DNA from 3 places in the Streptomyces sp. NPDC102490 genome. Region 1 is predicted to be linked to each of the others. Evidence: riboswitches for the same ligand, from Rfam matches in the RefSeq annotation. Region 1 holds a riboswitch; each other region holds the start of a gene.

Region 1 (3,746 bases):
TTCGCCCATGCCGCCGAGGACGATCTCGCCCATCTGCGGGGGCTGCTCGCGCGTCGTGCGTCGGCGCTGCGCCGCCTGCGGGCGGCCGTGCGGTGGTACGCGCCGACCGGTCCGGCCAAGGGCTGGCGGCTGTGGATCGAGGGCTGGGCGGCGGCGCCGCGCGAGCCCGCGCTGCGGGAGGTCACCCGCGAGCTGGACCGCCAGTGGAAGGCGGCGATCGCCGAGGTCATCGCCGAGGGCGTGGTCGCCGGTGAGTTCTCCTGCCCCGAGCCGGACGCCGCGGCCCTGCGGCTGACGGCGTTGCTGGACGGGCTGGCGGTGCAGCTCACGTCGTACACGGGCACGGTGTCGCGGGCCCGGGCGCAGGAGTGGGTGGACGAGGCGCTGGCCCGCGAACTGGGCCTGGAGCGCTCGGCCCTGGCACCCGCGCGGCGTTAGACGCCAGGGTGTCGCACGGGTGCCGGCCGCCGCCCGCCCCCGCCTCAGGCCACTGAGGCGATCCGCGTCTTGATGTCGTGCGGCGACAGGGTGCCCTTGGCCGTGACGTGGTCGCCCGACGACTCGCCGCGCAGCCGGCGCCCGATCCACGGCACCAGGTACTCGCGCGCCCAGTGCACGTCGTCGCGCCGCACGTCCAGCGTGCCGCGCGGCGGCAGGGGCGGCCAGGGCTGGTCCGGGTCGGCCGGGACGGGCAGGCCGAGGGCCTGCCCCGCGCGCAGCGCCACGCGGGTGTGGCCCTCCGGCGACAGGTGCAGCCGGTCGGCGTCCCACGCCCTGCGGTCCTGGACGCTCCTGAGCGACCACAGGTCGAGCACCGGGCAGCCGTAGCGGTCGGCGATGGCGCGGACGTGCCCGTTGTACGTGGCGATCTTGCCCCGCAGGTGCTTGAGGACGGGCACCCCCCGGGTGTCGAACCCGGTGGTCACCAGGACGGTGCCGGCCGCGGCGGTCAGCGCGGCCACCGCCAGTTCGAACCGCTCGGCGACCTCGTCGGGGTCGGTGCCGGGCCGGATGATGTCGTTGCCGCCGGCCGCGAACGAGACCAGGTCCGGGGCGAGCCGCACGACCCGCGGGACCTGTTCCGCCACGATCTGGTCGAGGAGCCTGCCGCGCACGGCGAGGTTCGTGTACGTGAAGTCGCCCTCGGGGCGCCGGTCCGCGAGCAGGACGGCGAGCCGGTCGGCCCAGCCGACGAACGCCCCGTCGGGGCCGGTGTCGCCGACGCCCTCGGTGAAGCTGTCCCCCACCGCCACGTACGACCCGATCACTGCTCTGCTGTCACTCTTCGAATCGTCTGCCACATCGGCCCATGATTCACCTTGGAATGTGACCTACGCGACCGTAGGAAGGGGTTGACGGTCGGTGAGAAAGGCCACGCCTAAAGTGTTCGTCAATTCCGGAATACGCCGAAGGCCGGACCCGGGGATCGGGGTCCGGCCTTCGGGGCGCGGGGGTTGCGCGGAACCGGTCGTCAGACGGAGACGCCGTGCGAGCGCAGGAACGCGATCGGGTCGATGTCCGAGCCGTAGTCCGGGGTGGTGCGGATCTCGAAGTGCAGGTGCGGGCCGGTCACGTTGCCGGTGGCACCCGAGAGGCCGACCTGCTGACCCGCCGTCACCGACTGACCGGCGGAGACGGAGAGCGAGGAGAGGTGGGCGTACTGGGCGTAGTGGCCGTCGGCGAGCTGGATGACGACCTGGTTGCCGTACGCGCCGCCCCAGCCGGCGGAGACGACGGTGCCGGCGCCGACGGCCTTCAGCGAGGTGCCGGTCGGGACGACGAAGTCGGTGCCGGTGTGGTAGCCGCTGGACCACATGCTGCCGGACTGGTGGTACGGGGTACCGACGGTGCCGCCCTCGACGGGGGAGGTGTAACCGCTGGTGGTGGCCGCGGACCGGGTGCCGGTGGTCGAGGAGTCCGAGGCGGAGGCCTTCTCGGCGTCCGTCGACTTCTGGGCCGGCTTCTCGGCGGCGGGCTTCTCGGCGGACTTCTGCGCCGGCTTCTGCGACGGCGCGGAGGACGGCGCCGCGGACTGGGCCGCCTTGCCGCCGATCGAGAGCTTCAGACCGGGGTGGATCAGCGACGGGTCGGAACCGACGGCCTCGCGGTTGTCCGCGTAGAGCTTCTTCCAGCCGCCGTCGACGTGCTGCTCGTCGGCGATCTTCGAAAGGTAGTCACCGCTCTTCACGGTGTACGTCCGGGAATCCGCGTTCTTCTCGGCGCCGCTCGCGGCGGCCTTCTTCGCGGACGTCGGAACGGACTGCACGGCCTGCTCGGAAACCGAGTGCGCGGGGGCGGCGTTGGCGGCGGCGGCACCCATCAGCGGGAGCGCGAGCGCGGCGCCACCGGTTCCGGCGACGGCGATGGTGCGGGTCAGGCGCATGGCCCTGGTACGGCGGTGCTTACCCTTCGCGGGCATGTCGAATTCCTCTCCGGCGCCTGCGAGGTGAGCTGTCGGGTGCGGGCTGGAGATGCCCGGCCGCGTCGGAACGCGGCTTTACCCCAAGCCGTTCCGGGAACCGGAACAGGCAGTTCTACCTGTGGGTCCCCCGCTCCTGCCGTGTACGGGTGGTCGATGAGTGCGGGCTCCGGTCGGCGGCAGGATTAGGCGTCCGTCCGGATCGGTGGTGAACGTAAGGGACCAAGACGCACAGGGACAAGCGAGGGTTTCCCGCGAACCGCGTTCCGATTGATCCTTTACGGGAATTACCGGTGACCCTGCGTCGATTTCCGTGGCATCGCTTTCCTTGAATACCCTTGAAACGCAGTCGAATTACGTGGACATGACGGGCCACGCACGGTCACGGATATGACGCTGCTCACGCGCCCCCGATTCACCCTCCGCCATTTCAGGCCCAGTTGTTATCAAGGGGCTAATTCGGACAGAAGGCTCTTATCCCCCCGCAATATCCCTCGGGGCACGATTTCGCGCACAGGGAATGCCGTATCGTCGGGTCGTGCCCGCCGGCGAGCAGCGGCGGCGGGGTGGAGTGGGAGGAGCCCCCGTGACACAGCAGGTCCCGTCGACCGAACCCGAGCTGACCGGTGTGCGCAACTTCCGGGACGTGGGCGGGCTGCCGACCGTGGACGGGCGGCGGGTGCGTCAGGGGGTGCTGTTCCGCAGCGGTCACCTGGCCCACGCCACCGGTGAGGACGCCGCGTTCCTGGCCTCGCTGGGCCTGCACACGATCTTCGACTTCCGCAACGCGGCCGACCAGAAGCTCGAGGGCCCGGACGTCGACCTGCCCGGCGTGCGCAATGTGAACCTGCCGCTGAGCGATCCGGCCGACGGCGCCGAGTTCTGGACCATGATCCGTGACGGAGACCTCGACCAGCTGCGCGAGATCCTCGCCGACGGCAAGGCCGCCGACCGGATGATCGGCTCCTACCGCTCGATCGTCACGGAGCGCACGGCGGAGCACTCCCGGGTCCTGCACGCGCTCGCCGAGGACAGCGTCCCCGCGCTGATGCACTGCGCGGCCGGAAAGGACCGTGCGGGTCTGTCCGTCGCGATCACCCTGCTCGCCCTGGGCGTCGAGCGCGAGGCCGTCGTCGAGGACTACCTGAAGTCGAACGCCGCGCACCGCCGCTACAAGGTGCGCCGCAGCGGCTCCTCGGCCTCGGCCTACTCCCCCGAGGTCATGGAGCTGCTCAGCCCCCTGTTCGACGCGCGCGCCGAGTACCTGGCGGCGGCCTTCGAGACCATCGAGGAGACGTGGGGCGGCGTCGACGCGTACCTGGAGAAG
Region 2 (3,746 bases), on a different contig from region 1:
GCCGAGATGGCGAGCGCGCCGCCCGCCACCCAGTGGTCCCCCGAGCCACGGGCCACCTGCCGCAGGTCGAAGCGGAACAGCGCGATCAGGTAGAGCACGATCCCCAGCCAGAACGGCACCAGCGCCGCGTGCGCGAGCCAGGGCGTCGAGGTGGCCGCGGCCAGCGTGGCGGCGAGCACGGCGAGCCCCTCCGTGGCCACGCAGCTCAGGAAGACCGCCCCGGGCATCCGCCGCCCCCAGCGCTGCACCACCAGGTACAGCAGCCACGGCCACAGCACGACCGCCAGCGCCAGCAGCACCGCCGCCAGGAGCGACCAGCCGAGCAGCGAGAAACGGGTGCCGAGCACGGTCGTCGCGGCGACGGCGGTGAGCGCCCCCGGCGTCCCGGCCCGCCGTACCCACTGCGCCCGGTCGGCGAGCAGCAGGTAGACGAAGTTCGCGGCCAGTATCAGCCAGGCGGTGCAGGCCAGGACCAGAGCGGTCCGGGACAGGACCTCGCGGCCGGTCAGATGCAGGGCGACCGACACGATGCCGGTCGCCATCACCGCGGCCCCGGCCGCCGGTGGACGCTGCGCCCACCAGGTGCGCAGCGCGGAGGGATGGGTGGCCGATGACATGCGCCCGATGCTAGAGACCCCCGAGGATCAGGCCGGGCGCACCACGCTGTGGATCGACGACTCTCCGTCGTAGAAGATCGACTCCTCGCGGACGTACGCGCCCGGCTTCGGGGCGTGGATCATCATGCCGTCGCCGATGTACAGGCCGACGTGGCTGAGGTCGTCGTAGAAGAAGACCAGGTCACCGGGTTGCGCCTGGGAGACCGAGACGGTCGTGCCAGCGTTGACCTGGTCGTAGGTGACGCGGGGCAGGCTCACGCCCGCGGCCCTCCAGGCGGCCTGGGTGAGGCCCGAGCAGTCGTAGGAGCCGGGGCCCGTGGCGCCCCAGACGTACGGCTTGCCGATCTGGGCGCGGGCGAAGGCGATCGCCTTCTCCGCCTTGGTGCCGTTGGAGGTGTCCGGCGTCGACGAGCCCGACGACCCCGACGAACCGGTACCGCCGGTTCCGGCGCCGCTCTCCTGCTGCTGGGCGGCCTCCTCCCGCCGCTCGCGCTCGGCCGCCTCCCGCGCCGTCTGCTGCTTCGCCAGCTCGGCGGCCTTGCGGGCGGCCTCCTGCTGCTTCTTCTTCTCGATCGCCGCGAGCCGGGCCTTCTCCTCGGCGGTCAGCTCCGACAGCAGCTCCCGCGCGGTGGCCAGCTTCTTCTGGACGGTCGACTTGGCCGTCTTGAGGTCGGTCTGCGCGTCGGTGAGCGTCTCGAGGCTCTCGGTGGCCTCCCGGCGCTTCTTCATCGTCTCGGACTGCTGGGTGACGTAGTCGTCGACGGCGCTCTTCTGCCGGCCGGTGAGCCGGTTCATCAGCTGGTTCTGGTCGAAGTAGTCCTGCGGCGAGTCCGCGAGCAGCAGGGTCGCGGTCTCCGGGACCGAGGCGCCCGTGCGGTACTGGGCGGAGGCGAAGGAGCCCAGCTCCTCGCGCGCGTCGTTGAGGTTCTGGGTGCGCCGGGCGACGTCGTCGAGGAGGGTGTCGACCTTCTTGCGCTGCTTGGAGGTCTTCTCCTTGGCCGCGTTGTACTTCTCGGTCGCCGACCCGGCCTGGCGGTAGAGGTCGTCGACCTTCTTCTCGACCTCTTCGAGGGTCGGCCGGTCGTCCGACGGCGTGGCGTTCGCCGTCTGGGACAGCAGGGCGACGGAGGTGAGGGCCGCGGTGGCGAGGGCCGGGGTCCGTATGCCCGCGACGCGGGTGCCGGTGGGACGCGACTTGCGGTGCGACGCCAAGGAGGCGACTCCTTCCAGTGCTCCGCCTACCGGGTTAGCTGTCGGGTTCGGGCGGTGGTTCGGAAGGGTTGCCCTACGGCGGGTCCGTCCCTCATGGAGGGCGGTGCGGCCGATTCACCCCAAAGTCTCGGTTGGGTCCCCGGCTCCGGCTGCCGTGCGGGCAGGCCGGACTCGGCGGAGGCCGCGCGGCCCGGCGAGGTTCGCCGGAGGGGGTCGAGCGGCCTGCCCGCACCGTAGCCAACTCGTGTGGCCGCTGTGAAGGTTGGTGGGTGATATGCCCGATACATTTTCGTGACCTTCCGCGCGGGCGCCTTTGCGCAGGTGGCGGGCGTCACTCTTCGTGTCGCGGCCGGTCGCGGGGCGTGCCCGGCCCAGGAGTGCCGGGGCATTTTCCGGGGTGGCACCGGGTTGTCGGTGGGGCGCCCTAGACTCGGAGAGCGATGAGCAGCCTCTTTGACGACAGCTTCCTGGCGAGCCTCCAGACCCCCCGGGGTCACGAGGAGGAACCCCCGCCGCCGCCCGAGGACGATCACGGACCGGAGCAGGTCCCGCACGATCTGTTCGGCGGGAAGTTCGACGCGCCCCCGGACCGGGACACCCACTACCGGGACGGCGCCCCGCGCCCCGCCCTGGACGCCGCCGCGCTCCTGGAGGGGCTGAACGACAACCAGCGCGCCGCCGTCGTCCACTCCGGCTCCCCGCTGCTCATCGTGGCCGGTGCCGGCTCCGGCAAGACCCGCGTGCTCACCCACCGCATCGCCCACCTGCTGGCCGAGCGGAACGTCCACCCCGGCCAGATCCTCGCGATCACCTTCACCAACAAGGCCGCGGGCGAGATGAAGGAGCGCGTGGAGCAGCTCGTCGGCCCGCGCGCCCACGCGATGTGGGTGATGACCTTCCACAGCGCGTGCGTCCGCATCCTGCGCCGCGAGTCGAAGAAGCTCGGCTTCACCTCGTCGTTCTCGATCTACGACGCCGCCGACTCCAAGCGGCTCATGGCGCTGGTCTGCCGCGACCTCGACCTGGACCCGAAGCGTTTCCCGCCGAAGTCGTTCAGCGCGAAGATCAGCAACCTGAAGAACGAGCTGATCGACGAGGAGGACTTCGCCGCCCAGGCCGCCGACGGCTTCGAGAAGACCCTCGCCCAGGCGTACGCCATGTACCAGTCGCGGCTGCGCGAGGCCAACGCCCTCGATTTCGACGACCTGATCATGACCACGGTCAATCTGCTGCGCGCCTTCCCGGACGTCGCCGAGCACTACCGCCGCCGCTTCCGGCACGTCCTGGTCGACGAGTACCAGGACACCAACCACGCCCAGTACGCCCTGGTGCGCGAGCTGGTCGGCGTGCCCTCGGAGCACCCCGTCGACGTGCCGCCGGAGGCCGAGGTGCCGCCCGCCGAGCTGTGCGTGGTGGGCGACGCCGACCAGTCGATCTACGCCTTCCGCGGCGCCACCATCCGCAACATCCTCCAGTTCGAGGAGGACTACCCGGACGCGACGACGATCCTCCTGGAGCAGAACTACCGCTCCACCCAGACCATCCTCAGCGCCGCCAACGCGGTCATCGAGCGCAACGAGTCCCGCCGCCCCAAGAACCTGTGGACCAACCAGGGCAGCGGCGCCCGGATCACCGGGTACGTCGCCGACACCGAGCACGACGAGGCGCAGTTCGTCGCCGACGAGATAGACCGCCTCACCGACGCGGGCGAGGCCAAGGCCGGGGACGTCGCCGTCTTCTACCGGACCAACGCCCAGTCCCGTGTCTTCGAAGAGGTCTTCATCCGCACCGGCCTGCCCTACAAGGTCGTCGGCGGCGTCCGCTTCTACGAGCGCAAGGAGGTCCGGGACGTCCTGGCCTACCTGCGCGTCCTGGCCAACCCGGAGGACTCGGTGCCGCTGCGCCGCATCCTCAACG
Region 3 (3,746 bases), on a different contig from region 1:
GTCATGACCCGACCGTCCGCCCGCCACGTCCTGCCCGAGTTCACCGAACGCACGAGTTCCGGGACCCGGACGTCGGACCCGTACTCCAGGCTGCTCCAGGAGCGGATCGTCTTCCTCGGGACACCGGTGGACGAGACCTCCGCGAACGACGTGATGGCGCAGTTCATGTACCTGGAGCACCAGGCGCCGGACCGGGACATCGAGCTCTACGTCAACTCGCCCGGCGGCTCCTTCACCGCCATGACGGCGATCTACGACACGATGCGCTACGTCGCCTGCGACGTGGCGACGACCTGCCTCGGGCAGGCCGGTTCGTCCGCCGCGGTGCTGCTGGCGGCGGGCACCCCCGGCAAGCGCTCCGTCCTGCCGGGCGCCCGAATGGTGCTCCACCAGCCGGCGCTCACCGAACCGGTGCAGGGGCAGGCGAGCGACCTGGCCGTCCACGCCGACGAGTTGGTCCGCGTCCGCGCCCGCCTGGAGGAGATCCTCGTACGGCACACGGGCCGCAGTCCCGAGCAGGTGAGCGCGGACCTCGAGCGGGAAACGGTCCTCGACGCCCGACAGGCGCTGGAGTACGGCCTGGTGGACCGGATCGTCCCCGGCCGCAGGACCCCGCCCGCCTCGCCCGGCGCGAGGTGATCCGCCGGTGCTGCCACCCGAGTTGCCCCCGCTGCCGGCCCTGACCCGCGCCGAGGCCGAGGTCGTCGACGGCTATCTGGACGTCGTCGATCTGCTCGGGCGCATCAACCCCGGGCGGGACGGCGACACCTACGGCGCCCTGCGCGCCGCCCAGGCACTGGTCGGCAAGGCGGTGGCGCTGCGTGACGCGCTGGCGCTGATGCACCGGCGCGGCGAGACGGAGGTGCACGCCGCCACCCTGGCCCGGGCGCTGCGGGTGCTGGACGGAGAGCGCCGGACGGCGCGGGTCGGCCTCCCGCCGCCTTCCGGGAAGTGAGAAAGCCCGGTCGGCTGCGGCCCGGCGCCGGGTCGATGCGGCAGCGGGCCGAAACGGACCAAACGGCGTACCCCCTTTCGGCGTAGGGACACCGCCGATTGATGACCGGCCGGACTTGCGGCGCCCCGCGCCCGGCCGGTGCGACGCGCCACTCCGCCGCTGGTCCCGGGGCCGTCACCGGGCCCGGCGGCACGTCGAACACGGAGTGGCGACCCGAACGGGTGAGTGGGGTGTAACAACACAAAGGGCACGTTCCGTTGGGATTTTCTCCTCGCGGGGGACAAGATCCGTGACTGACGACAAGCCCCCGCCGCAGCGGCGGGGCGGTCCGGGCGGACGCCGAGTCCTGCCGCCGTCCGGACGACCGGTCGCGAGGGAAGTGGATCGGCAGGAGTGGAGGACCCGAGCACGACGGGTCGCCGGCACGGCCGCCTTTGCGAGAGGTGCCGGGCCGAGCGGTCCTTGGGGTGAAGCCGCACTCGTGCGGCCGGGCAACTTCGCCAGCCCGAATCCGACAGGTCATCCTTCACAGGCGGCTGACGAAGGGTTGCGCATGTCCGCGCTCAATCGTGTCCCGTCGCTGATGGCTCGTGCCGGTACGGCCTCGGCCCTCACCCTCGCCGCCGTGGGCGGCTCCGTCGTGGTCCCCGGTGCCGCCTCCGAGGCGGCCGCGGCGAGCCATGCGACCAAGGCCCTCAGGATCGCCGCTTCCAAACAGGGTTCCCCGTACCGCTGGGGCGCCATCGGCCCCCACCGGTTCGACTGCTCCGGCCTGACGCTGTACTCGTTCAAGAAGGCCGGCAAGAAGCTGCCACGCACCGCGGCGCAGCAGTACAACAAGACCCGCCACATCTCCGCCAAGCACCGCAAGGTCGGCGACCTCGTGTTCTTCCACTCCGGCCGGAGCGTCTACCACGTGGGTATCTACGCCGGGAAGGGCAGGCTCTGGCACGCTCCGAAGACCGGGGACGTGGTGCGGTTGCAGAAGATCTGGACGTCAGGCGTCTGGTACGGCCGGGTCAAGTAGCCCGCCCGCGGGAGTGACGGCGTTCTGCCCGGCCGTCACTCCCGCGGGTGCCGCCGGCCCGCTCGGGGGTGTCCAGGGCAGTTCGATGGAGACGGTCTTGCCCCCCTCGCGCGTGGGCCGGACCCGCAGCCTGCCGCCGCACTCGGCGGTCAGCCAGCGGATGATCACCATGCCCCGCCCGTTGTCCTGCTGGACGGCGGCGGGCAGCCGCTTGGGGAAGCGCGGATGGCTGTCGGTGACGCCGAGCCGCAACCGCTCGTCGTCGTCGAGGACGAGGTCCACCGTGAAGGTCGGCGACTGCCCGAACGTGTGCTGGACCGCGTTGGTCGCCAGTTCGGAGACGATGAGCCGCACGGTCTCGGACAACTCGGCGTCGCCCGGCAGCCCCCATTCCGCCAGGGTGCCGACCACATAGGTCCGCGCGGCGGCCACCGAGGCGGGATCGCTCGGCAGAGTGACGGATGCTTCCAGATGGTCTGCCATGGCGACGTCGTCCCTTTCTCACGGGACCGCAGGCCCGACACGGAGTGGATGGTTCGAGTACGGTCCCGGACTGGTGCTTCGCCGCCAGACTGCCATCACCTGACCCGTGAAGGGCGGCGATCCACCAAGATATGCATATATCTGTCGCTCGAAGCGGTGAACTCTGCGACGGCAGAGCGTATTTGGGCGGCGCATAAGGAGTAGGGGGAGTTGTCCCATGCAGCACGGTCCCGTGGTGCGCCGCCGGAAGCTGGGCGCGGAACTGCGCGCCCTGCGCATGGCGGCGGGCATCACCAGCGGCGAGGCCGCCCGGCTCGCGGGCTGGCACCAGTCGAAGGTCAGCCGGATCGAGACGGGGACGAGCGGGGTGAAACCGGCCGACGTGCGGTTACTGCTCGACGTCTACGGCGTGGACGACGAGCAGCTGCGGGGGCTGCTGGTGATGCTGGCGCGCTCCGAGGACGCGGGGGGACGCCACCACTGGTGGCACGCGTACCGCGGGGTGCTGCCACCGACCTACCGCGACTTCATCAGCCTGGAGTCGCAGGCCGGCGCGATGCGCACCCTGGAGACCACGGTGGTGCCCGGCCTGCTCCAGACGCCGGAGTACGCCCGCGCGGTGACGCGGGCCGCGGTGGACGGCATGCCGGCGGAACGGCTGGAGACGCTGGTGGAGGTCCGGCTGGCCCGGCAGGACGTGCTGCGCCGCGAGCCGCCCCTGGAGCTGACCGCGGTCCTGGACGAGGCGGTGCTGCGCCGGGAGGTGGGCGGGCCCGGGGTGATGGCCCGTCAACTGGAGCGACTGGTCGAGGCCGCTCGGCTCCCCCATGTCCGGCTCCAGGTCCTGCCGTTTGCCGCCGGGGCGCATATCGGCGTCACCGGCCCTTTCGTAATCTTCTCCTTTTCGAGCACTTCTGATCTGGACGTGGTTGTTCTCGACCACTTGACGAGTAGCCTGCACCTCGAACGGAAAGAAGACCTAGAGGCCTATACCGAGGCCTTCAACGCCCTTCTGATCCATGCCCTTTCGCCCGAGGACTCGTTGGACTTCATCGCCGCGACCGCGGCAGGCGCGTAAGGAGGCACCATGTCAGGCTTCATGTCCGAACGTTCCGAACGTCCTCGGAACATCCCTGTCAGCACCGATCTGACCGGTGTGCGGTGGCTGCGCAGCAGCTACAGCACCGGAGCGAACAACTGCGTGGAGACGGCCCGTCCGTCGGCCGGCCGCTGGGCCGGGCTGCTCGCCGTGCGCGACTCCAAGGACCCGGCCGGACCCGC

What was found. A riboswitch is a leader RNA that binds a small molecule or an ion and turns the genes downstream of it on or off. The one in region 1 is predicted to bind cyclic di-AMP.
Region 2: linked by a shared signal. The riboswitch ahead of ACIRGB_RS02945 (NlpC/P60 family protein) and the one ahead of ACIRGB_RS12595 (peptidoglycan DD-metalloendopeptidase family protein) in region 1 are both predicted to bind cyclic di-AMP.
Region 3: linked by a shared signal. The riboswitch ahead of ACIRGB_RS20580 (C40 family peptidase) and the one ahead of ACIRGB_RS12595 (peptidoglycan DD-metalloendopeptidase family protein) in region 1 are both predicted to bind cyclic di-AMP.

The regions. Positions count from the first base shown of each region.
Region 1 covers NZ_JBIWJU010000005.1:163,048-166,793, reverse strand. Annotated here, with positions in the region: gene ACIRGB_RS12605 (TetR/AcrR family transcriptional regulator) at 1-438, shown strand, start outside; gene ACIRGB_RS12600 (SGNH/GDSL hydrolase family protein) at 483-1,268, opposite strand; gene ACIRGB_RS12595 (peptidoglycan DD-metalloendopeptidase family protein) at 1,472-2,419, opposite strand; cyclic di-AMP (ydaO/yuaA leader) riboswitch at 2,424-2,581, opposite strand; gene ACIRGB_RS12590 (tyrosine-protein phosphatase) at 3,006-3,746, shown strand, end outside.
Region 2 covers NZ_JBIWJU010000001.1:644,341-648,086, reverse strand. Annotated here, with positions in the region: gene ACIRGB_RS02950 (tellurite resistance/C4-dicarboxylate transporter family protein) at 1-617, opposite strand, end outside; gene ACIRGB_RS02945 (NlpC/P60 family protein) at 645-1,829, opposite strand; cyclic di-AMP (ydaO/yuaA leader) riboswitch at 1,836-2,016, opposite strand; gene pcrA (DNA helicase PcrA) at 2,270-3,746, shown strand, end outside.
Region 3 covers NZ_JBIWJU010000008.1:319,339-323,084, forward strand. Annotated here, with positions in the region: gene ACIRGB_RS20570 (ATP-dependent Clp protease proteolytic subunit) at 4-639, shown strand; gene ACIRGB_RS20575 (hypothetical protein) at 647-955, shown strand; cyclic di-AMP (ydaO/yuaA leader) riboswitch at 1,283-1,505, shown strand; gene ACIRGB_RS20580 (C40 family peptidase) at 1,509-1,982, shown strand; gene ACIRGB_RS20585 (ATP-binding protein) at 1,953-2,465, opposite strand; gene ACIRGB_RS20590 (helix-turn-helix domain-containing protein) at 2,683-3,543, shown strand; gene ACIRGB_RS20595 (DUF397 domain-containing protein) at 3,553-3,746, shown strand, end outside.